DNA from 3 places in the Ruminococcus sp. AM43-6 genome. Region 2 is predicted to be linked to each of the others. Evidence: predicted binding sites of a transcription regulator. Region 2 holds the regulator's gene; each other region holds the start of a gene.

What was found. Region 2 encodes NrdR, which represses ribonucleotide reductase genes. Its sites were predicted from a motif close to CACNANATNTNGTG; they were not measured.
Region 1: a site for NrdR is predicted at 4,840-4,853, ahead of nrdD (anaerobic ribonucleoside-triphosphate reductase). Genes of this name have one in related genera too.
Region 3: a site for NrdR is predicted at 3,131-3,144, ahead of nrdD (anaerobic ribonucleoside-triphosphate reductase). Genes of this name have one in related genera too.

The regions. Positions count from the first base shown of each region.
Region 1 is NZ_QTXU01000016.1:492-13,595, reverse strand. Features, by position in the region: gene DW938_RS09405 (hypothetical protein) at 1-223, shown strand, start outside; gene DW938_RS09400 (hypothetical protein) at 263-715, shown strand; gene DW938_RS09395 (hypothetical protein) at 702-1,037, shown strand; gene fliB (flagellin lysine-N-methylase) at 1,034-2,137, opposite strand; gene DW938_RS09385 (hypothetical protein) at 2,238-3,170, opposite strand; gene DW938_RS09380 (SH3 domain-containing protein) at 3,484-4,035, shown strand; gene DW938_RS09375 (SprT family zinc-dependent metalloprotease) at 4,092-4,778, shown strand; gene nrdD (anaerobic ribonucleoside-triphosphate reductase) at 4,911-5,201, shown strand; gene DW938_RS09365 (zinc ribbon domain-containing protein) at 5,277-6,098, opposite strand; gene DW938_RS09360 (YfhO family protein) at 6,231-9,179, opposite strand; gene DW938_RS09355 (glycosyltransferase family 2 protein) at 9,166-10,113, opposite strand; gene DW938_RS09350 (hypothetical protein) at 10,192-10,776, opposite strand; gene DW938_RS09345 (AraC family transcriptional regulator) at 10,825-11,694, opposite strand; gene galE (UDP-glucose 4-epimerase GalE) at 11,865-12,875, shown strand; gene DW938_RS09335 (DUF6290 family protein) at 12,999-13,104, shown strand, end outside.
Region 2 is NZ_QTXU01000011.1:1,801-14,904, forward strand. Features, by position in the region: gene DW938_RS07585 (hypothetical protein) at 1-823, opposite strand, end outside; gene DW938_RS07590 (hypothetical protein) at 914-1,324, opposite strand; gene DW938_RS07595 (DUF4367 domain-containing protein) at 1,662-2,207, opposite strand; gene DW938_RS14650 (hypothetical protein) at 2,700-2,903, opposite strand; partial or broken gene DW938_RS07600 (resolvase) at 2,906-3,037, shown strand; gene DW938_RS07605 (hypothetical protein) at 3,093-3,395, shown strand; gene DW938_RS07610 (hypothetical protein) at 3,506-3,910, shown strand; gene DW938_RS07615 (GGDEF domain-containing protein) at 4,152-4,607, opposite strand; gene DW938_RS07620 (AraC family transcriptional regulator) at 4,650-5,540, opposite strand; gene DW938_RS07625 (alpha-amylase family glycosyl hydrolase) at 5,676-7,220, shown strand; gene DW938_RS07630 (glycoside hydrolase family 44 protein) at 7,237-9,015, shown strand; gene nrdR (transcriptional regulator NrdR) at 10,095-10,547, opposite strand; gene DW938_RS07640 (glycosidase) at 10,956-12,131, opposite strand; gene DW938_RS07645 (extracellular solute-binding protein) at 12,556-13,104, shown strand, end outside.
Region 3 is NZ_QTXU01000015.1:42,268-46,694, reverse strand. Features, by position in the region: gene DW938_RS09210 (TnsA endonuclease N-terminal domain-containing protein) at 1-582, opposite strand, end outside; gene nrdD (anaerobic ribonucleoside-triphosphate reductase) at 923-3,097, opposite strand; tRNA gene DW938_RS09200 (tRNA-Arg) at 3,455-3,531, shown strand; gene DW938_RS09195 (helix-turn-helix transcriptional regulator) at 4,331-4,427, opposite strand, start outside.

The DNA.
Region 1 (13,104 bases), on a different contig from region 2:
AGCCATGCAGGCGCTTCTTGCAGTGGCTTCCAAAAAGCTAGGCACCACCCCTGATGTGCTGAAAGGTCAGCTTGAAAGCGGCGTTTATGACAGGGCGCTTCAGGGTATGCCACAAAACGAGGCTATGATGCTTCAAAAAGCATTGTCTGACCCGAAAACTGCCGAGAAAATATTGTCCTCACCACAGGCAAGGGCGATATTCAAAAAGCTTCAGGGGAAATAGTATTTTACAGGGCAAAAGCTTGAACAGGCGGTGAAATAATTGGACGATCTGATGAATAAAATACAGAATGTGCTTAATGACGAGGAAAGCATGAAGCAGATAAAGGAGCTTGCGGATATGCTCACGGCGGATAACGGCGGACAGGGAGAACAGGGCGGTCAGAGCGAAGCTCCACAAAGCCCTCAGAACATGGACTTTTCTCAGCTTCTTCAAAGCCTGGGGGGCATTTCTCCGCCTGCGGAAAGCAAGCCTGCGCAAGCGACACAGACAGGGGGTCTTGATATCGCAAAGCTTATGAAGATACAAAGCATTATGCAGTCGGCTTCAAAGCCCGATAAAAATATCCAGCTTCTTCTTGCTCTGCGACCGCTTTTGAAAGAAGAAAATCAGGCGAAAATAGACAGGCTCATAAAAATATTCAAGCTTTTTGCAGTGTATCCTGCACTGAAAGAAAGCGGACTTCTGGGAGGTGATCTGCTTGGCATATTCTGATGACAATAATTTCACCACCATGCAGGAGGAAGCCATTCGCCGTGTGAGAGAAATGCAAAGGCGTTCACGAAGCATTGTGGGCGCAAGCCCTAATAGCGAGCCTGCACCACCTAAAGCAGAGGAAACCCCTCGCACTCAGAATGCTCATAGCTCACAAAAAGCCCCTCAGAGCAGTTCGCTTTTGAGCGGTCTGCTTGGGGGGAATTTAGGCGATATAAAGATAGACGAGGAAAAAGCCCTTATCGGTCTGCTTATTTACATATTATACAAGCAGGGCGCAGACATAAAGCTTCTTCTGGCGCTTGGTTACCTTCTTCTCTAAAGCGTCCATTCAAGAAGTGCAAGCATAGAAATATCGGAGAAAATATCGGAAAGATAGCTGTCGTCATATATCCTGTCCATGTTGTCACCTGAGTATTCTATCTCCTTGCAAAGCTCCTTGACGGTTTCAAAGCGTGCGGGAGCGTCCTGCTCACGACTGAGGTTTATGACCTCTGCGGCAAAAATGAACACTATCATAGCCTTTATTTTTGACAGCAGGTCGAAATCTCTCACAGCTTTAAGAAAATATCTGTATACAAAATATACCGCAAGCTTTTCGTACTCACCGCTCGTCTGAGCCTTTAAGGGTGCGGAAAGCTTTTTCACAAAGCGGCTTGCGTCCTTTATCTGCTGTGGGAGAATGTCGCCTATAAAGTCAAGACGTTCAAGATACAAAAGCATATTTCCGGCATTTTCCAAAGGCTTTTCAGGAAAAGCCTTTTTTAAGCTCTCCACACGCTCTGCAATTATCTCAGGGTGGGAAAGCTCCTGGGCAATGGCTTTTATCTCCTCTGTATCCTCTTCGTCAAGAGCATATTGTATCTCCGCTGTTGCTGAAAGAACGTTCACAAGCCTGTCATGGAGAGAATATTCCCTGTTTTGAAGCAGGTCAATGAAAGCCGTTCGTGCAAAAAGCATGGTTTCAAGAAGCTTGGGATCAAACTCAAGGTCGTCAGGCTCTTCATCTATCTCTTTGGTAAAAAATCTCACAGGCTCATCGTCAGAAAGATACATTCTCACAGCTTCTTCGCAGGCAAGTCCCACGCCTGCCTCCTTGTAATCTCCAAACCACTCGTAAAACCTCGGGTGTTCACGGCATATGTCTGAGATGTTTTCCTCACCGTAAGCAAGCTGAACAGAGCAAAGCCCCTTTTCGTTGAGCATAGGGCATTTGCCGTCGCAGTGGACAAGATATTTCACGCCCTCGTCTTCTGTAACTGAGTTCACAAACTTCCTGCCTATATCATTGTCAAGCTTTTTGTAAAAGCCGTAGGTGTCCTCGTCTATCTCGATATCCCAATCGGTCATACAGCAGTTGTCAGAACATTGCGTGCCTGTGCAGACGAATTTTTCAAATATCTCAGGGTAAAAAAGCTTCATATAAATATCTCCTTATGAGGTGTTGACCTTATTATAATACTAATGCTTTTATCTGTCAACTTTCAGAATAAAAAAAGGCAGACACCTTGTCCGCCTTTTGTCACTCTTGTGTGAAAACTATCCATTTTATGTTTTTGGGGCTTATCTCGTCAAGATACTCTGACGGCACTGTGACAGTTATCTGCCGTTTTGAAGTCGCCCCTGCCTTGTTCTCGGGTATCTCTTTAGCCACATATATGAAAAGGGAATCCTTGTCTTTGACCGCCCTTACTACTTCATAGTCGATATGCTCATATCCAGAAAGCTCTCCTTTTAGAAAAATAACATGGTTGTTGAAGCCGCCTTCGTTTTCAAAAGCTTCCATATCCTTTTTCATTTCCTGAATTTGCAGTTCACCATTGTATTTCAAATAATATTCACTGAAATCATCATAATTTGAAAACATTTTTTGATAGGGGAATGTCATGTTGGCTTCACTGCTGCACTTGTATATCTTTTGCTCAAAAGGAACGTCTGTAAGCTCACTTGTTACATTCTCTGTCTGATAAAGCTTGTTGCTTCCTGCATAATATATCGTCAAGCCGTTTTCACAAACGCTGTAAAGGCTGTCGGCAGAAAGTTTTTTTGAGAAAAGCTTCATACTGCCCTCAGAAAAGTCCTCAGATTCTATGTTAATAACTCCGCTGTCCCCCTCCAAAGAGCTTTCAGCATGTATCACCTGCGTGCTTGTGCATACTGTTATCTCAGCCTCAGTGCCGCTTTTTACGCACTCACAGAACTCAGCCCAGCGCATATCACTTTCTTCCGAAGAGTCCATGAAAAGCATACCATGCTCTCTAGCCGTGTCAGCGGTTATCTCACTGCCGTTCCATGCTGAGAAAAATATCTTTGCAGGGCTGTCAACGACTTCCTCTTGTTCGATAAACGAGGAGTTTTCAGTATTGACCACGCTCTCTTCAGATCGACCGCAGGCTGAAAAAAGGGTCAGGAACATTGCAGCAGACAATGCACCGCAGATAATTTTTTTATGCAATTTCCTGCCCCCTTGCTTTTATACTGTAGGGGCAACGCCTCCCAAGGCACGCCCTTAAAATTCATTATATCACATTTTGCTGATTCTGTTAATATGTATTTTAATCAAATTAGCAAACGCCTATTTGGCTATAATGTCAAAATATCAGCGTAAATATGGCAAATATCTCAAGAAGAGGGCTTGAAGAGTGAAATGTGACAATATTGTAATTAAACTGTCATTGACATTGATGATAAAAAATATTATAATATGTTTATGTACCTGTGCTTTGTTTGCAGGTGTGCAGGTGTGTTCCTGCAAAAGGAGGCGAAATGTGACGGCTTGTGCCGTGCAATATATGGATAATAACAAGAATAACGTTTCCCGCAAGGCTTCGGGAAATACGGCGAGCGTTGTCGCAATAATAGTTGTGGGCATATTTGTGCTGTGCGTGATACTTCTGCTTGCCAAGGGGCTTTTTGCAAGCAATAGTTCAGAAGTGCCAAAGGGTATAAATACTGCCACCATAAATACAAATGAGTCTGTGGCTGAGCCAGTGAACAGTACCGCCCCTGCGGATACGTCCGTTACTGATAACAGCAGTGTGGACGAAAGCGGTGCGGTAACAGATGTGTCCAGCGATGAGTCTAGCCAGACAGATGTGCTTGAAGTAATGTATGTCACAGAGTATGCTTATCTTCATGTGGCACCTGATAATGACGCTGAGAATATCGTTTGTATGTCACCGGGCGTTCAGGTAAACGTTCTTGAATATGAGGATAACGGATATGTGAAGATAAATTTCATGAACATAGACGGTCCACTCACAGGATATATTTATAAGGATTATCTTACAACAGACAGCTCTATAGCAGTACAGTGGTAAAAAATACAGCGCCGCACAAAAGAATGTGCGGCGTTTTTGGATATGGGGGCTTTGAAGTGCCGAAATATAATACTTTTATCCAGGATAAAAACGGAGAGCGCATAGACTTTATCCTTGACGTTGCCAAAAGAAGTCGCCTTAATATGGGTATGCGTGACGGCACTTTGACAGTGCGAGTGCCTTACGGCTGTTCAAAGCAGCAGCTTGAAAGCTTTATTAATAACAATCTGGGCTGGATAAAGGAGCAAAAAGACAAGGCGGCGGTGGGTCTGCCGAAAGATTTCTGCCATGGCGAAAGGCTCAGACTTTTGGGGAACGAGCTTACCCTGACCCTTGTTCAAGCTGATAAGTATTTTTCTCCCAAGATAGAGGACGGCAAGCTTCTCATTGCCGTGAACAAAACCAGCGATCAGACCTATGTAAAAGAGCAGACCACCAAGTTCATAAACGATCTCACAGTGGCGGAGATAACAAAAAGTATGCAGAAAATGTCTGCCTCCACAGGGCTTGTGCCTGAAAAGGTCACAATAAAACCGCTGACAGCAAGCTGGGGAAGATGTATCTCAAACAGGCATATTTCCATAAACTCAAAGCTTATCGTTTTCCGCAGAGAGTGCATAGATTACGTCTGCCTCCACGAGCTTTGCCACTTGGTCTTTATGGATCACAGCAAGGATTTCTGGGCTTTGGTGGGCAAGTTCTGTCCCGATTGGCGAGGCATAAGAGAAGAAATGAAAGGCTGACCATGCAGGCATACCCTACAAAATATACTCATGTGCTTTGTAGGTATTAACTATTGACAAATACAAGATATTGTGGTATCCTTTTATTGTGGCAACAATATGTATAACAAAGAAAAATGGAGGTAATGTAAAATGGTAAATGTGAACGTAACAGGCGGGGAGATGTCCCAGGCAGAGATAAATTCATATATTGACAGGGCGCAGAAGCTTTACCCTGAAAAGACTATCCAGACTATCGACCTTAAAATAGACGGCGACTTTGTTGACGTTGATTATCACTTTGCAGACGTGCCTTTTCAGCGTATAAGAAGAATAACAGGCTATCTTGTTGGAACTCTCGACAGATTTAACGACGCAAAGAGAGCGGAGGTCCGTGACCGAGTAAAGCATGGTCTTGCAAGCCCCAGCGTATCAGAACAGTAAAAATGAAACACGGCATATGTCACCGAAAAAGTGGCATATGCCGTATTTTTTATGGAAGTGTATTGGTGTAGCTTTTTAGACCTTGTTTCCGCAAACGCTGCAAAATTTGGCTCCGCTCTTCAGCTCTGAGCCACAGTGAGGACACTTTTCAGGTGCGGTCTGCCAGGCAGGCTGTTCAGCCGTTTCTGTAGGTGGTTCTATAGGCTCTGTCTGTTGTGGTATCTCAGGCTCAACTACGCTCTGTGACATAACAGGCTCGGCATTGTCGGGCTTTCTGAACTGTGACATATCAGGCTGAGCAAAACTCTGTTCTTGCGGTGTAGTCATTGGGATAGGCGCAGGGGCATTGTCAGGCGTCTTTGCGGCAACAGGTATCTCAACGGCGAAATCTTCGCCCATAAGTCTGCCTGCAATAACAAGTCCACCGATAAAAAGCAGGAAAGCCGCAATAAATGGCAGAACATCATCAGCAAGTGAAAGGGCTACCCTGAACTTGTCATTGTCATAACCCATTGTTATAGCGTTTGAGAAGTGACCTTTTACCGTAACATAGTATATCATTATGCCCTTTGTTATCATCACAACAAGCGGGAAAAGGATAAGAAAGCCTGCGAATGCACCATCAAGCTTTTTCTTGCCCTTTGCTCTTGCAGATGTGAAAAACGCCACAAGGCTGAATATGGCGAGTGCGCATGAAAGACCATAGGTGTTCACATAAGCGAAAATGTCGGGGGTGAACAAAAAGTCTATCTTGTTTGTGAAAACGTTGTTGTAAACGAGTTTTCCCACAGGGTCAGCCAGTGCGCCTGCTGCCGAGAGAATGAATGCGAAAAAACTCAGCAGACACAGGGACATTCCTGCATATGTAAGCTTCTTTGTGTAGATCTTTTTTGCCATTTTGATTAGTCCTTTCATTTGTGAAGTCTTTATCCGCTGTCCGAAAAAATAGGGGCGGATAGAATTTCCGTCCCTATTATAATACTATTTTATAAAAGCCTTGTCAATAGATTTTTTTCGCAGCTTTCGTCGCTATTTATCGTTTTTGCCGCTATCCTCGTCCTCACCGAGAATATTTTTCATCATCTCGTTTATGTGCCGAAGCTTTTCGTCATCATCATTGTCAGGTCGGTATATCCTCAGCGGCTCGTCAGTTGTATCTGTTGTGTCATTTATCACAGGGGTTGTGGCTTTCTCACTGTTCTCAGCCGTAAAGTTAGCTTTTGCAAGCACCTTTTTCATGACTTTTCCACGCTTATATTCAAACAGGAATATAAGCACCAGCAGGGCAACACCAAAGCCCGTTATGATAAGAGATACTTTCCAATAGTCAGGTGAGAACTTCATTGTTATCTTGTTTTCACCCTGCTCCAAAGGGATAGTTATAAGGCTGTCAAGAGATTTTTCAGCCGTCACCTTTTTGCCGTTCACAGTGATAGTCCAGCCGTTTTCGTATGGTATGGTTGTGAACAGTACAGAGCCGTCATTTTCAGCATTAACAGTGCCCTCAAGATAAGTGTCCTTAAAGCTTGTGACCTCAAGCACATTTTTCTGCATATCAGCGCAGGTCTGTGCAAAGCTGTCATAATCAAAGGTGTAGAAAAGCTGGTCTTTCCAGTAAGCTTCGTTATCGTCATTTGCCACCGTTATGCGTATGCGAAGCTCCTGCCCCTCATAGAATTTGCCAAGATTCATAATGGAATAATTGTCGCCCACAAAGAACTGACCTGCATATTCCATAGGCTCAGAGCCGTCCATATAATCGTCCTCGTCCTGTATCCACACGTTGCAGGAACGCTCATATTTGGTTGGAAGATACATATAAAGATATGAGTCCTTATCCATTTTCACAACATAGTCAATGTGACATTCTGCAATGGAAGTGTCTGTAGGGAAGTATTTCGTGTGTCCGTCAGTGAGCTGAGATGTAGAAACGTTCTCCATTTCGCTGTTTATAACAGGTATCTTTGTGAAATAGTCCTTTGTTGTGCTTGCGAGGGCGTTGAATACCATGTTCTGGTTTTCAAAAGGATTATCTTCAGAAAGTGACACGTCCTCAATACTAGGCGAAGATACCATGCCAAGACCAAGAGCGTTAGGGTTGTTGTAGAATTTATATGTTGCGTCGCCCTCAGTGTATTCTGTAGTGAGCTTGTATTCCTCAGGGACTTTAACTCTTGTGCCTACAAAAGAGGTGTTGCCCGTTTTGTCCATAAGATATTTTATGTCAAACAAAGCGTCGGTCATGAACGTTGTGCCGTCATATTTTGTGTAGTGTCCGCCGTAGGCATAGCCAAGCTTGTGGAGCATCATAAGGGCAGGTGCGTTCATTGTTGAGCTTGAATGTGAAATGCCCTTGTAGCCTGTTCCGATAGGGTCGTTTACAGTTCTGTGGAAAGTTGCCTCCATGCGGTAGAAAAGCGACGGGTCATATTCCTTCATCATTGACACAGCGTTTCTCGTCTGCGTCATGTAAGGTTCATAAGAGGTGTATTTGCTGTATGCAACGTCAGTGTCTATCTTGTCGATAGTGTCAGCGCTGTTTGCAAAAAGCTCAACCGCAAGAACGCCTACCATTACGATACAAACAGCCTTTGATTTTGGATATTTCTTGATAAGGTAGATAAGTGCGAAATATGCCGCCAAAGCTATCATGGATACCCATATGCCTTGTATAACGTTTGTGGTGTCGCCTGTTTCACTTGTCTTTGTTTCAAAAAGCTGGAAGTGAGAGTAGTTCTCACGCTCACACCAAAATAGGAATACCATAAGCCCGAAGAAAATTCCGCCGATGTTCTTTGCAGTTATGCCCTCGAGGTTTTCAAACGCCCTGAATGCCATTACTATCATCAGGAATGAGAATATGAAAGAATATCTGTAAGGCAGCCAGTTCGGCACTTGAAAGCCGTGCATTGCCATATCAGCAGGCTTTATATACATTAGTATAACAAGCAGGAAAGTGAGCAGACCTGTGGAGGTCTTTTCTTTCATTGTTATCCTGTCGTTCATAAAGAACAGCGGAACAAGTATCAATACAGCCGTTCCGCAGTATATCATAGGCATACCCTCAGGGTAAACAGTGTCATATGACATTGGGAAAAGCTTTGTTATGAACGTAAGGAAATCAAATTGCGTTGCAAGTGAGAAATCAGGGTCAGTGAACTCAAATTTGCCGAGCTTCAAAGAATTGTAAACGGTTATAAGAACGAACGCCGCACACATAAGCGCAACAAGCGTGCCGATACCAAAAGCCACACAGCGTGAGAAGAACTTTTTTGGCAATATCCTGCCCTCTCTTGAAAGGCAGTACCAGCAGAAGTAGAAAAACGTGAAAATTCCCACCATATAGCCGATGTAGAAATGTGCAATGAACATAAGCGCCAGCGGCACTATATAAGGCACAAGCTTGCCCTCATCAACGAGCCTGTGAACGCCCCAGCATATAAGCGGCAGATAGATAAGTCCGTCAAGCCACATAGGGTCCATAAGCTGTACCACCATGTATGACATAAGAGCATACATGGTAGGGAATATGATAAGTGAGATAGTCTTAGGTTTCTGCACTGATATCTTTTTTAAGAAGAACATGAACGTCACAGCCGCCGTGCCTATCTTTGCAAGCTGTAAAATAAGGATAGAAGTCGCCATCATCGTTCTCGGCAGCAGCACAAGTATCAGCATAAAAGGGCTTGCAAGATAATATGCAAACACACCGAACATTTCTCCGCTGAGGTTTCGTGACCAGTTGTAGATAAAACTGCCATTGCCATGGAAAGCGTCACGGAACTGCTCGTAGTAGTAAACATACTGACCGTTCAAATCAAGCACAAGCACCGAGCTGTCACCGATAGGGTGTATCTTGAAAAACGCATAGGCAGAAAACATTATTGCCACAGGCAGAAAGAACACTAAAAAGTACAGCCGCTTATCATAGCACCATTTTTTTATAAATGAAAGGGGAGATGTTTTAGTCTTTTCCATTCTTTTTCTCCTCGTCGTCTTTTCTTATGATATCACGGATTATGTATCTAGGCCGCTGTTTTATCTCCTCGTATATCTTTGAGAGATAAAAGCCTATTATTCCAAGACTGAACATTATTATACTCGATGTGAGAAGCTGTAGGATTATGACAGTTGAAAATCCTACCGCCGACGCACCGATAAGCTTTTTGATAAGGGTATGAAGTCCTAATATCACAGAGAATATGAAGGTTATAACACCGCATACAGTCACTATCTGCAAAGGCGCAGAGGTAAAAGAGGTTATGCTGTTTATGGCGAATTTGAAAAGCCCCTTTACAGACCACTTTGATTCGCCCACCTCTCTGTCAGCAACGTCAAAATATACACGCTCCGTCTTGTAGCCTACCCAGCTTGACATTGCTCTGAAAAACGTCAGTCTTTCAGGCATTGCATTCAGTGAATCTACCACAGCCCTGTCAAGAAGCTTGAAATCGGAAGCCGCTTCCATGTCAAGTCCGCTTGACTTGTTTATCATCTTGTAAAACCACAGAGAGAAAAATTTGTATACAGGGTTTTCCTTTCCACGGGAATTTTTTCTGCCCTCAACAATGTCAACGTCATTGTTTTTCCAGATGTTGTACATCTCGATTATGACCTCAGGCGGGAACTGCAAATCACAGTCCAGCAGAACGCAAGCGTCACCCTTTGCAGTTTCAAGTCCTGCGAAAATTGCGCTCTCCTTGCCGAAATTTCTTGAAAAATTCACGCCCACGATATGCTCGTCATTGCGTGCAAGGTTTGAGATTATATCCCATGTTCTGTCCTTTGAGCCGTCGTTTACAAAAACAAGCTCATAGTCTATACCGTTTTCGCTGAGAAGCTTTGAAACAACAGAAGCACATTTTGCAACGTTGCCTTCCTCGTTATAGCTTGGTATTATTATTGATAGCATTTTTCGTTCTCCTATTCTTTGTTGCCTTTATACACAAAACAGAACGCCATTTGTGAACATGACGTTCTTGAAATATCCTTATTTGTTTTCTCTTTCACGGCGTTTTTCATAATCTGTCCTCAGCTTGTTGAAGTTGTAAAGCATGATGAGCAGGAAAATATACACAAGTATCTTTGCTATTGCCGCAATAACGCCTGCAAGGGTGGTGACGAACTCTATTGGTATTAGCCTGTTTAGCAGGTCGCCCCCAAAGTAAATAAACGTCATAAGAGCAAGCTTGTTGAAACTGCCCTGAAGCCTTACAATGTTTGAAACGTCTTCCACAAGCTCTCTGTGGCTGTCAAGCGCCACGAGGAACATTCTCATAAGGTTCAGTGACATATAGACAGTTGCCGCCGACAGCAAAATGCTTATAACGTTCGCCGCCATTGCCGCAGGGGAGAGAAGCTTCAATAGAAGCTGACATACCACCGCAAGAGCGCACATAGCGGAAGAAGTGTAAGCAGGCTTTTTAAGATGTGCGAAAGCGTCAGTGCGTTCTTCCGCCTCAGCCGTTCCCACCGCGAAAAATAAAAAGCCTACAAGCTTTATAACGTAATTAGAAGTCCAGCCTGCGTTTAGCATGAAAAGCATGAAAAACGAGCCGACCATAAAGAAATTCATTGTTTAAGACCCTTTCGTAGCTGATTATACCTATTTATTATATCTCATTTATATACCCTTGTCAACCGAAAACGCCTTGTTTTCACCTTTTGTACACAAAGCGTCAGCCCTGTATTCCGTAGGTGACACACCCTTTGTCTTGTGGAATATCCTTGAAAAATAAAGGCTGTCATTATACCCTACCGACCTTGCCACAGCCGACACAGGAAGCTCAGTTTCTTCCAGCAAACGGCAGGCGGCGTTCACACGGAAATCAGTTATATACTGTGCAGGAGAAAGCCCCTCGTATTCCATAAAAGCTCGATATAGCGTGGCACGGCTCACGCCAACGAAATCGGTGGCATTCTCGACCCCTATCCCAAGGGTGTAGTTGTGTGCAATGTAGTTTTTCGCCTTTGTGACATATCCCTTTGCGGTGCTCCCTGAACGGCTTTGACTTCCCGAGCGTTCCATAAGAATGCCCAGTGTGATGTAAAGCTGACCTGTCATTTTCACAAGGTCTGAGCTTCTGTTTCCGCTAAGACGATAAATGCGTTCAAGACTGTCTTTAAGCTCGCTTCCAAAGTCTGCGGAGATAACGGGACACTCTCTTGTGAAGCCTGCACGATCAAGGATAAATTCAGCGTCAGAGCCGTTGAAGCCTGCCCAGTAGTATTCCCATGGGTCGTTCTTGTCGGCAGTGTATGTTATAACAGTGTATGGGTAAATGAGAAAAGTGTCCCCTGCGCTAAGGTGATACTCTCCCTGCGGCGTTTTGTATACGCCCTTGCCGCTTATGATGTGGTGGATAAGATAATGGTCACGAACACCGCTTCCCCAACTGTGAAGCCCCTGACATTTTTCATAGCCCACGTTGTATACTGACAGCGAAAGTGCGTCCGTCTGGTCTGATTTAAAGGAATGGCGGTCTGTATTCATTCTGTGTGTTCCTTTCTGTGAGATGGTCTGTTATAGATATAATAGCATATTTTTATTCTCTTTGCAACAAAAATCCATGTGTTTGAAACAAAAATGGTATTGCAAAAACGTGAAAATATGGTATAATGTAAGTGTAAGAAAAAACCTGACATATTTGGGAGGTAAAGAATATGGCAAAAATACTCGTTACAGGCGGAGCAGGATTTATTGGCAGCCACACCTGCGTTGAGCTTCTTGAAGCAGGCTATGAAGTAGTTATAGTTGATAACTTTTCAAACTCAAAGCCGGAGGCTCTTAACAGAATAAAGAAGATAACAGGCAAGGACTTTGTTTTTTATGAGGCAGATCTTCTTGACCTTGCGGCGCTCGAAAAGATATTTGAAGAAAACAAGATCGACGCTGTTATACATTTTGCAGGTCTTAAAGCAGTTGGCGAATCTGTTCAGAAGCCTGTTGAATATTACCATAACAACATTACAGGCACTCTCATGCTTATCAAGGCAATGAGAAAATACGGCTGTAAGAAGATAGTTTTCTCATCTTCCGCAACAGTTTACGGCCCTGTAAACAAAGCTCCATATACGGAGGATATGCCTACATCAGCAACAAACCCTTATGGCTATACAAAGGTAATGATAGAGCAGATACTGAGAGATGTTTATGTTTCCGACAACGATTGGTCAGTTTCGCTTCTGAGATACTTCAACCCTATCGGCGCACATAGGAGTGGACTTATCGGAGAAGACCCTAACGGTATACCAAACAATCTGCTTCCTTACATCTGTCAGGTAGCAGTAGGAAAGCTTGAAAAGCTCGGTGTGTTTGGTGACGATTACGATACTCCTGACGGAACAGGTGTAAGAGATTATATCCACGTTGTTGACCTTGCTAAGGGTCACCTTTGCGCAGTCAAGTATGTAATGGAAAACAAGGGCGTTGAAGCTGTAAACCTCGGCACAGGAAAAGGTTCAAGCGTTTATGACGTTCTTCACAGCTTTGAAAAAGCCTGCGGAAAGAAGCTCCCATATGTGGTAAAACCAAGACGTGCAGGCGATATCGCAACCTGCTATGCTGATACAGCAAAGGCTAAGAAGGTCTTTGGCTGGGAAGCACAGTATGGTCTTGATGAAATGACAGCAGACAGCTGGAACTTCATTAAGAATAATCCTAACGGACTTTAATACATAAGCATAGAACATAATAATTTTCCTAGGCAGGGACACACTAATGTGTGTCTCTGTTTTTTATCCATTGACAAAATTATAATTTTGTGCTACAATGTAATACAAGAGGAGGTGCTTACAATGAATGTATCAGTAAGACTTAACGATGAGGACACAAAGCTTATAAAAGCCTATGCAGATATGTACGGAATAACTGTTTCTGAGCTAATAAGAAAGTCTGTATTGG
Region 2 (13,104 bases):
CAAGAATTTTCACCGCCTCGTCAAATGGTATCATCTTAGTTTTCTCCGTCTTATCAAGTATGTTAAGTGGCGCATTTGCGTTGATAAAATCAAATTTGCCGTCCGCCCCAATAGAGCCTGTCACCTGCAAAAACGTCCAGTAACTCATATTATTCTCGTTGTCTGCCCGACTGTATGCAGAGGGCGAATACTGAAAAGGCACATTTTCATAGTCAAGACTTGCCGCAAAATCAATTCTGCCCACAGTGTCATTCACCGAAAACTCTTTGGTATTGATCGTAAAATCCTTATAAAAATCAGCAAGATAATTGTTTAATCCACTGTCGATATCAGTCACATCAATGGCTTTGCCACCCAAAGTAATGCCGCCCTCGTCAAGCCCCACAACATAAGTCTGTCCGCTACTGTTTTCTTGAAACTCATAGTCAGCGGAATAAAGTGCAATATCCATACCCCAGTATGCAGAGGTGTTCATTCCAGCCTGATAAACTATTCCGCCATTGTCAGTTGAAAGTGCACTTTCGTCGAAATCGTCACCATAAAAAGTCTTGAATAACTTTTCAGCATTGGTCATATCATCATTTTTCAAAGTATTGCAGGACAAAGAATATACCTTATTAAAGTCCACTTTGCTTATCTTTTCTGGCAGCTTAAAACTGCCGTGATCGCTGCCAAGCAACTTATCACAGCCGTCATAAGCCTGTTCCACAGGCTCAAGCCTTGCATCATCTGTACTGTGGTTATTGGATTTGTTGTCCTGAGATGAACAACCAAAAAGGAAAAGAAAAAGCAGAGATATAACAACGCCATAATTTTTTTTCATTATTTCACGACCTTTACTAATATTATGAGCGACTATCGGCTGATAAATTTCAGACAATATGTCGCTCATATGTTATTTTAAGTGCATATATTAATAACCAGAAGTACTTCCAGAATCAGATGTTGCTTTTGAAGCATTTTTAGTTATAGAAACAACGTTTTTAGCATTCATGCCAACTATTATCTGATACCACGAGCCTGTAGTCTTCTGTGTACCCGTAGATGTTGTGATCAAATTCCAAGTGTTGTTTTTCCAAACATAACCCTTGGTCGTAACTGTAGTATTTTTACTTGCAGTCAATTTGGTATATGTAGTGTATTTACCAGATTGTGTTGTTTTAAAATTAAGTGTTTTTGAAGTCACGTTATCGCTTGAAGGTGCTCCCGGCGTGTTGCGAAGACTAAATGCTTTACTATCTGCCGCACTAGCCCCAATAGCCATAGAGCTCATCATCATAACAGCAGCACCCATAGCTGCGATTCTCTTAACGATCTTTTTCATATTAAACGTCCTTTCTCAATGTAAGTGTAATTTTCTTTAAGTTTTGTTGCAGAGTAATTTAACTTCATCATATCACACAATTATTGCAACGGAGAATTGTGCATAATAAATATTCATATCTTCATTGGAATCAGCAGCTTTCAATTATATAAACTGAAAAAACGATAAAAATGGCTGGTTGCAAAATAAAAGTTTGTATGTTTCCATAATTGCACGTACTTGTTTTTATTGTTATTGCATAAAAAATGTGCACTCCTATCCTCAAGATTTTACCTCCTCATATAGTAAAATACAAGCTTGAGTGAATATGTACACACTTTTTCAGAAAAATATTTTATTATGTAGAGTTTACCGAATCAGCCATCTTAATTATGTCACTTTTGCACAAATCTCCGGTTATTGTATAAGAATATCTGCCATCAGTCCATACAATAGTTGATGTATAGGCATCGTAAGACAGCAGAGCGTCATTGTCATTTATCGATACCTTTTCAGTTGTCCTGTTTTGCGTATCTATCTGATTATTCGTTAATATACTGCTTTGAGTGTACTCGATAAATTCATTATTAGAAGAATAATCAATGATAAGCATAGTTTCTTCTTGAGTTCGGCCCTGTTCAGCAAATCCATTCGGGATATATGTTGGCTCACAATACACAAACGCATCTGTAAGATCATCGGCAGGAATATCCACATGTACATTCCAGACATCAGTATTATTATCATTGCTGCTTGTAAACAAACCAACAAACCATTCTCTTAACGGCGGAACAGCAGCTACTGTTATCGATCCGATCATAAGCACTGCGGCAATTATGAATATCATCTTTTGCAAGGTCGTCTTTATCAATGAATGGGGTGTTTTATCTTGATCTTTGGTCAATCTGCGGATCCTTCTTCTGTATGCTGATGAAAAATCACATTTTTCATCAGATATCAGCTGCATTTCTTTTGCACATGGCAGCACAACTGCTTGTTCGATCGCTTTGCAGAAATTTTCATTTTCGTTCATATTTATTTACTATATTTTCAAAATCGCTTTTATCTTCCTCATCATCGATCAATGCCATATATATCGGCAGCATACAGTCACTCCCTTCCTATCTCCATTTCAGAATATTATCCGTTTCCAAATTAAGTATATCATGTTTTCATACACCGTGCAACAAGGTTCTCTAACATTTTACTTCTGTCGGATGCCGACTTAAACCTGCATAACAAAAGCGGCCAAGATCGCCACTCTGAAAAAGCTGTAAAAAGTCAGCAAGCTGCGGTAAAATAGAAATAACACAGGAGGTTGATTTTTTAGATGTATGATATTAAGACAGCAAAGGCATTTGAACCAAAGGTAGTAAAAAAGCGTCAAAAAGACATTTCAGGTACAGATCACGCTTGTTCTCGTTTTTGATCTTTTCAGTTTTCCTTTTTCTGTTTTTCTCAATTCGGGATCGTAGTGGCAGCGCCCTCTGCCAAGCCTTGTATCATGTGAAAGTCGCTGTGCGACTTCTTCTGGTTCCCTCTCATCGTCGCTCCTGCGATTCCCCATATTCACTATACCAAAGATTTCAAAATCCGTCAATGGCTATCCTCAAGATGTATGCAGCGGATAATGGTTTTAGTAATACCGTTTACTATGTCGATGACGTGGTTTTGGGAACAACTTTCGAGCGTGACGGATTCAAAGCAATGATGACGGACATCGAGGAGGGTAAGAGCTGAGATCTAGGATGAGCTGATCCGTGGACTTATGAATGTTGTCGGCGGAAATTTGAACAGACCTTTGTCAATGGCAGATATGGATAAAGCTCTTGAAGATATAGAGCTTTTACTCAAGGAGCATTGGAGCGTCTTTCATGCTTTTATGATAACTCAGCCGGATCTATGCTTTATTGAAAAATGGAAAAGCTGTACCAAGCTCAAATTCAAACTGCGTTATCCCGAAAAGGTCACAATAAAAAACTATGTCCTTATCGCTGAAATGGTGGCTTCAGCTGTAAACGGTGCATACACCTTTCTGGCTGTCCTCACCGGACAAGGTCAGCACCAAAGACCTGAAAGAGATCATCTTTGAGGTCATGGATAATATTGTTGAGATACTCTAAAGTCCGAACACTTTTTGCATTTCTGTAGTGGTAAATTTATCGCTTTTGTGCTATGATGATAGTAAGCCGAATGAACGTAATGCTTACGATCAGTTGCGGTGCAAAGGCGATTTTAGTTTTAACAAGGAGGATATTTTATGGAAAACATCATTATCGTAAATTTTGCGTTGAAAGCGAGGGCTTTCAAGCGCTTTCAGAGCTTAAAGCAAGGTCAGTGACAAATGATTATGTCGTATCTCAGGCTATCATCGCAAAGAATACCGAGGGCTCGATCAAGACACTTGACGGCTTCGACACGGGTGCGCAAACATCGAATGATACCGCTGTCGGTGGTCTTATCGGTTTCCTCCTCAGTATCGCAGGCGGACCGCTTGGAATGATGATCATGGGCGGCTATGGTGCCTTGATCGGCAGTGCTGTGGACTGGAGCGATGCGGCTGAGGTAGCAGCAGAGGTCGATGAAGCTGCAAGAGCGCAGGAGTAAGATCGCATCACAGTTTGCCGAGATAAGCAGCAAATTCAAGAAATAATATCACGGAGGGGTCGGCGATCCAACTTTTGAGGGCTGAATTTTCTATTTGGAAAAGCTGTAATAATAAGACACGGATAGCCGTCTGAAGCAGGACGGTTATCCGTGTCTGAGTGTATTCGGCAGCTAAGGTAGGTATTATAAGTACGCAAATGATATCAGATTTTTTACCCCTAAGCAGTGATATGACTGTATGTCATATCCTGTTTTTCTTTCTCATCAGCTTATTTTCATACATTCGCTCATCAGCGGTCTTGAGCAGCTCGCTTACAACATTTTCACTGTAAGGAGCACTTGCCCACCCTATGCTCGCTGTTATCTCGTAGGGCTTGTCGGAACTTCGGCCCACAGCTTCGAGTGTTCTTAAAAAGCGTTCTGTCCGTCTTTGCGGTTCATCATCAGCGTATTTTCCTATCCCTATAAGACAAAACTCATCACCGCCTGTGCGTACACATATCTCTTCATTACTGGCAATGCTCTGAACAACATTCGAGACGGTTCTGATCCCATAGTCTCCTTCAGCATGGCCAAAGGTGTCATTTATCGCCTTCAAGCCGCCCATATCTGTTCTAAGTACCATTGCAGTATCGTCAGGGGCGGCATTCTGAGCCTTTTCGTGCAGCCAGCTTTTCATGCCGCAGCGGTCTGACAAACCTACAGTGAAAACACGGCTGTACAGCTTAATGATAACCTTTCAATCATTCTGTACTGTCTGATCTGAGTCTGTGCAGCGTGAGCGGTACTCCTTGGGAGAGCAGCCGCCGGCGGATCTGAACTGCCTGTTGAAGTTCGAGAGGTTATGATATCCGCATTCAAAAGCTATATCTGCAACGCTTTTGTCGGTGTCTCTCAAAAGCTCTCTTGCAAGCTTCAGGCGCAGCTGGGCTATATATTCCATTGCTCCGACGCCGGTTTCCCTCTTGAATGCACCCATGAAATAGCTTTTGCTCAGGTGAACAACGCCCGCAAGCTGGTCTATGGTGAGGGGTTCAGTAAAATGCTCATTGATGTACTCTATCGCGGGGCGCATCAGTGAGCTTTTTTTTACAAAACCGTTCCTTGAAATGCTGCCGCTCTCATAGAGCAGGAACATGAACCGCAGCAGCTCGCTTTTTATCAGCATATCAAGAAGGGGCGTGTCACCCTTGGCAGCGCTTATCATATTTTCCGCCGTGGTTAGAAGCTCGCTGTAATAGCAATGCTCGGGGGTAATGTGAGTTTCTATACTGTACGCTCCTGAAATGAGAGGTGCGATAAACGCGTCTGCGGCACGGTCATTGTCACGGCTGCCCAGCATGGAGCCGTCAAGATCAAGGGTATCGTAGACACATCTCTTGTCATCATGCTGATAAACAGCATGGAGCATGTCAGGCGGCGTCAGCACAATATCGCCCTTGTAAGCTGTAAAGTGTTTATCGCCCGTTACAAAATCACCCTTACCCTCCAGAATGACATTAAGCTCAAATTCCTTATGCCAGTGCAGCGGAACATTGGGAAAGTATTCGGAAATATTCGAGATATAGTAAGAAAACGGCTTGTCGGCTGTGCTGTGCCGGCGGTGTTCCTTTAATGCGGCTTTTTCCATATTATCACCATAAAAGTATTATAGTATCGGTTTATGATATTATCGGCGTAGATTTTTTCTCCAATATGTAGTATTATATCATACAGAAGCAAGCAAATCAACCCCTTGACGAATATTTATACGGAGGTAATTATTATGGCAAAAAGACCTGACTGGCTCGATGACGCAGTATTTTATGAGATCTATCCCCAGTCCTTCAAGGACACGGACGGTGACGGCATCGGAAATATAAACGGCATCACCGAAAAGCTGCCCTATATCAAGGAGCTGGGCTGTACGGCGATATGGATAAACCCCTGCTTTGAATCGCCCTTTTTGGATGCAGGCTACGATGTTTCGGACTATTGCAGGGTAGCCCCCAGATACGGCACAAATGACGACCTCGTCCGTCTGTTCGAGGAGGCTCACAAGCTGGGTATGCACGTTCTGCTTGACCTCGTGCCGGGGCACACCTCATGGGAGCACCCCTGGTTCAAAGAAAGCATGAAGGCCGACCGCAACGAGTTCACCGACCGCTATGTCTGGACGGACAGCGTTTGGGAGGAGCCTGCGGGCTACCCGTCAATAAGGGGCATATCCGAACGTGACGGCAGCTGTGCGGTCAATTTCTTCACCCACCAGCCTGCTCTTAATTACGGCTTCTACAAGCCGAACGCTCCTTGGCAGCAGTCTATGGATTCCGAGGGCGCTGTAGCTACCCGGGAGGCGCTCAAGGACGTCATGCGCTTCTGGCTTTCACGGGGCTGTGACGGCTTTCGTGTGGACATGGCAGGTTCACTTGTCAAAAACGATGAGGATCAGAAGGGCAACATCGCCCTCTGGCAGAACATAAGGGCATTTCTTGACGAGGAATACCCCGAGGCCGCAATGGTCTCCGAGTGGGGAGAGCCTTACCAGAGTCTTGCAGGTGGCTTTCATATGGACTTCCTGCTGCACTTCGGGTCTTCCCACTACAACGACCTGTTCAGAAATGAAAAGCCCTTCTTCAGCGGAGAGGGTGACGCATCGGCGTTTGTGTCCAAATATATGGACAGCTATGAGCGTTCGGAGCGTAAGGGACTGATTTGCATACCCTCGGGCAATCACGATATGGACAGACTCGCCCGTCACATCAAAGGAGAGCGCAGAAAGCTTGCCTTTGCCTTCCTGCTGTCGATGCCGGGAGCACCCTACATCTACTACGGCGATGAGATCGGCATGAATTACGTTGAGGGGCTGAACTCTGTTGAGGGCGGTTACGGCAGGACCGGCTCGCGCTCACCTATGCAGTGGGACAGCTCGGAGAATGCAGGATTTTCTTCCGCTCCGGCAGAGAAGCTCTATATCCCCCTTGACCCCGACCCCGACAGACCGACTGCGGAGAAGCAGATTGCCGTCAATAATTCGCTGCGCAGCGAGGTCAAAAAGCTAATTGCAGTAAGACAGGCGCACAAAGCTCTGCAAAGCCTTGGAGATATCGAGTTTGTCTGCGACGGCGCAAAGGGCAGACCTCTTGCATATGTCAGAAGCTTTGACGGCGAGAGAATACTCGTTGCAGTAAACCCTACCGATTCCGCCTATGAGCTGACGGTCGGCGGCTCACTTGGAGAGGTTATATACAGCTTCGGGAGCGGTGCAGAGATAAGCGGCAACAGCTGCGTTATCGAAGCAGGCTCGGCAGCGTTTGTGAAGCTTGATTAAAAAGGACAGTGATACTATGCGAATAAGAAATCTTGCGGCTTTTATGGCAGCAATGTCCATAATGCTCAGCTGCACGCTTTCGGTGAGCGGCACTTCATCGGGCAGAACAGTGAACATAACCGTTGATACGGGCAAGGACAGAAAAGCGATCTCTCCCTATATTTACGGCGTTAATGCGGAGCTTATGGAAAATGACGTTTCCTATAAGGCGGTGCGTGCGGGCGGCAACCGCTACAGCGCTTACAACTGGGAAACGAACGCTTCAAATGCAGGAGCTGACTGGAAAAACATCTCCGACGGATATTTTCAGCAGAATGTTCCGGAGGATATGAAGGACAAGCCGGGCTGTGCCGCTCTGAAGCTGAATGAGGTCTGCACCGCAAAGGGCGCATACCCTCTTATGACGCTGCAGCTTGCGGGCTACGTTTCTGCCGACATGAACGGCGAGGTCAGCAAGGCTGAGAGAGCGCCCTCTGACCGCTGGAAAAAGGTTGAACTTGTAAAGGGCGATGAATTCAGCCTGACGCCCGATCTGAATGACGGCACTGTTTATATGGACGAGTTTGTAAACTACCTTGTGAACACCCTTGGCGACTCACAGAACGGCGGCATCAGGGGCTATTCTCTCGACAATGAGCCGGGGCTGTGGAGCAGCACTCACTCACTCGTTCATCCCGAAAAAACCACCTGCGCTGAGATCGTTGAAAAGTCGGTAACTATGTCTAAGGCAGTAAAGGATATTGACCCGAATGCCGAGATATTCGGTCCTGCGCTTTTCGGCTACGGGGCGTTTACGAATTTCGCTGATGCGCCTGACTGGAAAGAGATAAAAAACGACAACCCCGAGTACAAATGGTTTATAGATTACTATCTTGACGAAATGAAGAAGGCAGAGGACGAGAACGGCAGGCGACTGCTCGATGTGCTCGATGTGCATTTTTACACCGAGGCAAAGGGCGCCTGCGGAAAGCGCTATTGCGAGCATTATGGCGATCCCGACTGTGTTTACAATAAGCTGAACTCGACCCGAAGCTTCTGGGACGATACCTACACCGAGGACAGCTGGATAACCGACGCAGGCGCAGAGTTCCTGCCGATACTTCCGGCACTTAAGGAGTCAATAGATACCTATTACCCCGGCACAAAGCTTGCCATCACTGAATATGATTTTCAGGGAGCTTACGATGTCTGCGGTGCTATAATGGAGGCGGACACCCTCGGCATTTTTGCACAGAACGGGGTCTATGCTGCCAACCTGTTTACAATGGACGCACAGTATCAGCTTGCCGCGATCAATCTGTACACCAACTATGACGGCAGCGGAAGCGGCTTTGGCGATACGCTTGTGTCCTGTACCACGGACGATATCGAGACCTCGACCGCCTATGCTGCAATTAACGGAGATAACGAGGACGTCATCACCCTCGTAGTGACAAACAAGGCGTTTGACGACAAAACGACCGCAAATATCGAGCTTGGAAACGAGTACAAGTACGCTCACCTTTACGGGATAAACAGTATGTCAGCACAGTTATTTGATATGACCGATTCAAACCCGGCTGTGACACTGAACGGCAGCAGCCTGACTCTTGAAATGGAGCCAAGGACGGTATCGCTTCTGGTAATTGCCAAGGATAAGGAAGCTCTTGATACAAGAGAAGCTGTTTCCTCCGCTGCCGAAAAGGGAGAGGGAAAAAGCAGTCTCCCGCTTATCTTGGGGATAGTCGGAGGGGCAGCGGCTCTTGTGGCAGCTATAGTGTTTGCTGTATTCAGGATAAAGAAAAATCAACACTGATCGCAGGTTCTCGGAAACGCCCTGAAAGCGTTTTCGAGGGCTCTTTTGGGCGCTTTAGCGTAATTAAACGTCCGGTTCTACCGGGGACATAAAAAAGCTTTAGCGAACGCTTTAAAATAACCTCCGAATATGATAAAATAGTAGTAATTTGGCGACTGCATTACTAAATTAAAATACACCGAGGTTATAAACAAATGAAATTAAGCACCTAACATATAAGGGCTGCCAGTGAATGTAATGCGGTGCTGAACCCTCGGAGTCTCTTGAGGGGCAAAGCCAGTAACAGTTCCTTTTTGGAGCAGAGCAACCCACCACTTTTGTGGTGGTAATGATTATAAAAAGTCACTTTAACTATGCGTGCTAATATCCTCTTTCTAAAATCATCTCCGTCATTTCCTTCTCGGCAACAGACTGCTGTATGAAAAATACAATAAGAAGAATAAGGACTCAGTAACCAAACGGTTACGGAGTCCTTTCTGCTTTCATAAGACAGATAATGTCTGTTAGAACTCTATTTTAAATATGAAATTTCCAGAGCTGAAAGCAAAGATAATTCTGATTTTGGAATATACGTCACAGCGATATTTTTTCAGTTATACTTAAAAATGAGAGCAGTCAGCACATCTGTCATCAGGTTCGGCTGTTTGGTGTCGATCACAGGCGTAAGATCATCACTATGCTGCCCATTGTCATTTTAACGGACAGGGCAATATATCGCCTATGCCTGATCATGCAGCTTGCAGATTCTTTTTGAATCTTTTGTAAACGAGTGCAAATTTCACCCGAGTTCTGTCCTATATATGTGAAACGTGTATTCAGTTAGAGCAGGCTGGCTCTTTTGACCAAATTTCATTTTTTTACTTGCTGTTTTATATTGCTCGGAACAGATTCAACCAGATCTTTTACAATATGAATCTCTCCACGGAGTGTAGATCGCTTTGTTTTGACACTTTTTACGAAAAATGATTACATTTATTGTTGGTTTATTGATTGCATAAAAGCAAAACCCCTGATTCGAGATGAATCTAGGGGTTTTGCGACAGGCTGAGCGTCCCGAAAAATATCGGAACGCTCTTTTTTTATTTCTTTTTGTCAGAAAGCTCAGTGATTATCTGAATGAACGAATCAACGTCAGAGAAGTCTTTGTAAACGGAAGCAAAACGCACATATGCAACGTGGTCAAGCTTTTTCAGACCCATAAGCACCATATCGCCTATCTCACTTGTAGTAGTTTCAGTCTGCATTTTGTTTGCAAAGGTGTTCTCTATATCGTCAACAAGGTTTTTCATATCATCAACACTGACAGGACGCTTTTTGATAGCGTTCTGAATGCCTTTTATAAGCTTCTGTCTGTCAAAAGGCTCAAATGAGCCGTCACGCTTGTATACCATAAGCTGTGGCTTTTCGACCACCTCGTAAGTAGTGAAACGCTTTCCACATTTCGGACACTCACGGCGGCGACGCTTTTTTCCCTCGCTTGGACGTGAATCTATTACTCTTGTATCTTCATAGTTGCAAAAAGGACATCTCATTATAAACACTCCTTAGTTAAGAGAAAATTTTGTGCGTGATATTGCATATATTGTGCTTTTATTAATTAATTATACCATAGATTGTGGACGATTGCAAGAGGGTATATAAAAAAAGTTGCGGTAAAGGGATTCAGCAGTTTTGCGGCAGACAAACCATAGCATAATTGTAGGGGACGGCGCCTTCGACGTCCCGTTTCTGGTAGCGTCAAAGTTTTGGCTTTGTCACAGATTTGTGTAGACATGCCATGCGGATAACGTATAGTTCGTCGGGCAAACAACCAGGGGACGTCGAGGACGACGTCCCCTACATGGGTAGTGCAATATTTATGCACGGATATGGCAGACTTAAAGGAAGTTTTAGTGTACAAAAAAACAGACAGCAGAAGCCGTCTGTTTGTGTTTGATATGTTACTTGTTAAGATATTCGAGATTTTTTTTGATAAGCTCGCATCTCTGCTTGACGCAGTCAACAGAACGCAGTGGGTCTGACGGAGTGTTGAATGTGTAATCCATAAGCTTGTCGATCGTTGTTGCCGCAACGTGAAGTCTTGTGTCTGATGAAGCGTAGTAAATATACACGTCACCGTTTTCACGAACGATCGCGCCGTTTGTGAATGCAACGTTTGATACGTCGCCCACTCTTTCACTGCCGTGTGGTGCAATGAAAAGTCCTGACGGCGAAGCGATTAGCTTGGAAGGGTCTTTAAGGTCAGTTGCAAATACATAAATTACGTATCTAAGACCTGCGGCTGTGTTTCTTACGCCGTGTGCAATGTGTATCCAACCCTTTGGTGTCTTGATAGGCACTGCGCCTGCACCGTTCTTTACCTCTGTGATTGTGTGATACTGCCTTGGTGAGATAACAACTTCATCTGTGCAGATAACAGGGTTTGTGATGTCTTCGCAAAGACCGAAGCATACTCCTCCGCCTGAGCCGGTTTCGATAAAATCGTCCTGTGGACGTGTGTAGAAAGCGTACTTTCCGTCAACGAACTCAGGGTGAAGCACAACGTTTCTCTGCTGTGGTGACTTGGATTTGAGATTAGGAAGTCTTTCCCATGTCTTAAGATCCTTTGTCCTTACGATTCCAGCCTGAGCTGTAGCGGCAGAAAGATCGTTTGAAGTCTTGTCCTTGCTCTCTGAGCAGAATACACCGTATATCCAGCCGTCCTCATGTTGAGTAAGTCTCATATCGTATACGTTTGTTTCCTCCGGTTCAGTGTCAGGAAGCTGAACAGGGAAGTCCCAGAAACGGAAGCCGTCAACAGGGCTGTCGCTTTCTGCTACTGCAAAAAATGACTTTCTGTCATTGCCCTCAACTCTTGCAACAAGGTAATACTTGCCGTTGAGATAAATAGCGCCTGAGTTCAGTACTGCGTTTATGCCCAATCTCTCCATGAAGTATGGATTTGTTTCAGGGTTCATGTCATATTTCCAGATAATAGGTGCGTGTGCGGCTGTCAGAACAGGGTAAACGTATCTGTCATAAATTCCGTTGTAGCTGTCTGACACAATGTTTTTTCTGTTGATGAGAGCCTCATATTTGGCTGTCACCCTTGCTTTGTTTCTTTCAAAATCTGTCATATCAAGCAATTTCCTTTCGGTAAAAAATCTTCTTAAACAAGTATACTATAATGCTCCGACAATTACAAGTACCTCTGAAAACATCAAACGATTACATGAAAAAAGTTTTACGAACTGCATAAATACGGTGCATTTTTTACCGCCTGTGTTAATGTTTTCTACAAAAGGCTTTCAAACTGCACATTAAATATTTGAACTTTATATGCATATTTTATACGATATTGATTGTAATATTGTGTTTTAACAATACACATGGATTTCATTGTGCAAAGTGTACAATGAAATTGCTGATAATTGTGCTATAATGGTGATTGACAATAGCTTTATATGTGTTGTATAATTATAGCAAGATTTAATATATGAACTCATCAACTACACACGGACAGCTTTGATGCTAAAATATTTAATTATGGAGGAATATTTTATGAATTACAAAAAGTACATAGCGGCTGTAATGGCTTTGTCAATGGCAACAGGAGTAGCGGGTTGCGGAAGCTCATCAAACTCTTCAAGCAAGGCGGAGGACGATTTTTCTGCAACAGAGAACGTTGCGGTAGCTGACACGGAATCTATCGAGGCTATCCCTGAGGGTGCTGAAAAAGAGATACTTTATCTCGGTGAGGGCGACCTTAACCCTACTAAGGGCAGTCCTGAGAAGAGCACAGAGCTTCAGCTTTTTGAGAGCAAGGGCGGAAAGATAAGATTCCAGCAGACTTCAAATGAGGACAGGTTTGATAATCTTGCTGCTGCTATCACAGCTAACAAGGATATTCCTGATATATTCAAGTATGAGTGGCTTGCATTCCCTTCACAGGTAGTAAAGGATATGTATCAGCCTATCGACAGCATAGTTGATTTCAGCCAGCCTTTGTGGTCTGCAACAAAGGATACAGCAGATCAGTTCATGCTCAATGGAAAGCACTATGTTGCGCCTCTTGGCTATTCTGCTTCTGCTATGCTCTGCTATGATAAG
Region 3 (4,427 bases), on a different contig from region 2:
GCTGATCTTTTTCGTGGCGATATTATGTCTTATGTTACTATATCTATCAAAAACACGGCTTTCGTCATAATATTCTGTGACAAGCCTTATATTTGACGCCAATATCGTGTTAACGTCCTCTTTAAAAAGCATATCAAACTCAATATTGTTGTGTTTCCAGTAGAGCTTTTCTATACAGAGAATTTCCAAGGTACGCTTGCTTAGGTCACGGTCGGGTTTCACAGAATATGCGTGCAGTTTATTATTTTTCTTTGTGACAAGGAAATCGGTTGTCATAATATGATCAGAATTTCCTGGGTGTTTAAAACCATATTTGTCAGCGATCTTGCGTGTGATATTTCGGTCAAGAGGGTATTGTTCCCGAATATCTATATTATTATCGTCCCAGCGGAGAATGTAGTACCATAAAGCTTCTGCCTGTGACAGGCAATGAACGCCACGTCCTGTTTTCCAATCCTTAATGACGGAAGTTGTCCCCAAGCTATTGAACTCATTGGTCATAACATATGGTTTATACGTTGCGCCCTCGCCGGATCCTTGTCCCCTTGCCAGTTTCGTTGCTCTGGATATACGTTTGCTCATATATTCACCCCACGAAAAAAAGAGCGGTCATGCGCAATGCATGATCGCTCTTCACTGTCGCACTAAAAGAAATCCATTTATATTTTTAAAATGACTTGTGCTATTCGATATTTTCTAACTAAATAATAACAAATCATGCATAAAAATATGATAACTTTTAGCGAATATTTTGTGAACTTTTAAATATATTCCATTTTAAATTCAAACTCGAGTTTGTGAATAATATATTAATGTTCCATTTTAAAATCAAAATCGTGTTTGTGAATTTTCTGTTAATGTTCCATTTTAAATTCGAATGTTCCATTTTAAATTCAAAATTCACAATGGGTTTTGTATCAAATCACAAATGCAAAACTCTCTCCTTTATCTCCTGAGTCCTGCCCTGATTCCAGAACTGCGTGCCGATGTAGCCGCAGGTGCGCCTTGCAACGTTCAGAGTGTTCTGATCTCTGTTACCGCAGTTCGGACACTCCCATACAAGCTTGCCGTCATCTTCTACTATCTTTATCTCACCGTCAAAACCGCACTTCTGACAGTAGTCGCTCTTTGTGTTAAGCTCGGCATACATGATGTTGTCGTAAATATGCTGCATAACTGCAAGGACAGCCTCTATGTTGTTCTGCATATTCGGCACTTCCACATAGCTGATAGCTCCTCCCGGTGAGAGAGCCTGGAACTGTGACTCAAAGGTGAGCTTGTCAAATGCGTCGATGTTCTCGGTAACATGGATATGATAGCTGTTTGTGATGTAGTTTCTGTCTGTTACACCCTCGATAACACCGAAACGCTTCTGCAAACATCTTGCAAATTTGTATGTTGTGGACTCCAATGGCGTGCCGTAAAGGCTGAAATCTATGTTTGTTTCTGCTCTCCACTTTGCGCAGGCGTCATTAAGGTGCTGCATAACTTCAAGTGCAAAAGGCGTTGCTGAAGGGTCTGTGTGTGACTTGCCCGTCATGTATCTTACGCATTCGCAAAGACCTGCATAGCCAAGTGATATGGTGGAATATCCGCCGAACAGGAGCTTGTCGATTGTTTCGCCCTTTTTAAGCCTTGCCAATGCACCGTTCTGCCAAAGGATAGGCGCAACGTCTGACGGAGTGCCTTTAAGTCTTTCGTGACGGAGCATAAGCGCACGTCTGCAAAGCTCAAGTCTTTCATCAAATATCTTCCAGAACTTATCCATATCCTTATATGACGAGCAGGCAACGTCCACAAGGTTTATTGTAACAACGCCCTGATTGAATCTGCCGTAATATTTAGGCTTGCCGTTTTCGTCAAGATATGTTGTAAGGAAGCTTCTGCAGCCCATGCAAGGGTAGCACTGACCATTGCCATTCTTGTCTACCTTAAGCTCTTTCATTTTCTTTTCGCTTATATAGTCAGGAACCATTCTCTTTGCGGTACACTTTGCAGCAAGCTTTGTAAGCTCCCAATATTTTGAGCCTTCTCTTATGTTGTCCTCTTCAAGGACATATATTAGCTTAGGGAACGCAGGTGTTATATAGACGCCCTTTTCGTTCTTTACGCCTTGGATACGCTGTCTGAGCATTTCCTCTATGATAGCCGCAAGGTCATCTCTTGTCTGCCCCTCCGGCACCTCGTCAAGGTACATGAAAACAGTAACGAAAGGTGCTTGACCATTTGTTGTCATAAGAGTGATGACCTGATACTGTATCATCTGAACGCCCTGAACTATCTCAGCCTTTACTCTCATTTCGGCTACCTTATTTATAGTATCCTCGTCGGTAGGGATATTAAGCTCTGCAAACTCTTTTTTTACCTCACGGCGGTATTTATCACGGGATATCTGAACGAACGGAGCAAGGTGGGAAAGTGTGATACTCTGTCCGCCATACTGTGAAGAAGCTATCTGAGCGATAGATTGTGTAGCGATATTGCAGGCTGTAGAGAAGCTGTGTGGCTTTTCTATCATGACCTCGCTTATGACAGTGCCGTTCTGGAGCATATCCTCAAGATTTACAAGACAGCAGTTGTGCATATGCTGAGCGAAATAATCGGCGTCGTGGAAATGTATCAGACCTTTTTCGTGAGCTTCAACTATATCGTCAGGAAGCAAAAATCTTCTTGTTATATCCTTGCTGACCTCGCCTGCCATATAATCCCTCTGAACTGAATTGACAGTAGGGTTCTTATTGGAATTTTCCTGCTTGACTTCCTCGTTCTCGAAGTTAAGAAGAGAAAGTATCTGCTTGTCAGTAGTATTAGCCTGTCTGACGATAGAACGCTCATAGCGGTAGGTGATATAATGCTTTGCCACTGTATACTTGCCGTGGCGCATGATATCGGCTTCCACCCAGTCCTGAATAGTTTCAACGTCCATAGCCCTATTCATTTCAGAGCATTTGTCCTCTATATTCTGTGCTATCTCTCCTATCTCTCCCTCAGAGAGCCTATCCTTTTCCTCTACAGTGATATTAGCTTTCGCAACGGCATTTTCTATCTTTTCCTTATCGAACGTATTCTCAGCGCCGCTTCTTTTTATTATCTTCACCTATACTCTTCCTTTCATTCTATCCTGCTCAACCACTATATATTGTGGTTGACTTATTTTATCACAACATAATATTGAACATTTACTATTATACCACAATCAGAATATAAGTCAAGGGCATAGAATGATAAATAATCTACAAAAATTCCGGTTAAAAACAGAGCAGTTTGCCGAAAAAGTATTACAAATGATTACAAACCCTTGATTGACAAAAAGTGTGAAAAATAATGGCATTTAAAGGGTGGATAAAGGTGTGAAGCTACAAGAAATGATGTGAATGTTTTGTAAAATAAATGGTAAAATTCAATTAACTTGTTGACAAGGGTGCTTGCATATGATATAATATTAGAGTTGAATGCGCCAGTAGCTCAGCTGGATAGAGTGACTGGCTACGAACCAGTAGGTCGGGGGTTCGAGTCCCTTCTGGCGCACCAATCATTTTCGATACTCACAAAGGAAAATCCACAGTGTATAAAAAGCGTGGACTTTCCTCAGCAAGTATCTTTAAGTATCCTTGCTGAGCATATATGAAAGCTTGTAGTAACAAGCTAGGATATGTTTTGTGACATTTGTTTCGTTTCGCTCTTAGACCTTGTCAAGGCAGCTGCACATTGTGGAGCTTGGGCGAATCATCTGATGTTAATCCATAGTGGCGTCGGCACATAGGCTTGCAGTTAGCTTAACTGTTACTGGCTGGCTCGTGTTCATGTTCTGAAATGTTAAGAATACCTGATCGGCGTGATTGAACAGTAACGAACGTCATGGCTCTAAGCGACTTAAAGACAACTCAATGTCTTGTTGTGCTTGTGTTTCACATCAGTTGACCTCATCTCAATCTTATTTGAGGACTTACGATATTCGATTTTCAAGCTGCATTTTGATGAGTTGAATCAGCAGCTAAAAGCAAAAAGAGCTTTCCAGATGTTTGACATCGTGAAAAGCCCTTGACAATCTATTTCCAACGTGCTATAATAGAGCACGAGGATAGCATTCTCTGAAAGCTCACAGTTGCCTCTTACATCTGTGCTGCTGGGCTTATAATCTCCTCCAAGAGTTTATAAGCCTTAGAGGGTGCAATTTTTTATGCCCTCTAAATTTCCTCTGTATATTAATTATACCACCATTTTGTCAATTTGTCAATACTTTTGCGGAAATTAATGGTGGGGAATATATATTTTATATATAAATGCAAAATGACCCCTAGTGTGTCACCGTGACACACTAGGGGCTCTTTTATACAAATTCTATTTTAAGTTTTTTGCCTAAAGCAGCGGCAAGTCTTTGAAGCGTTTTTATTGAAGGATTGGCATTCCCTGTTTCAATGTTGCTT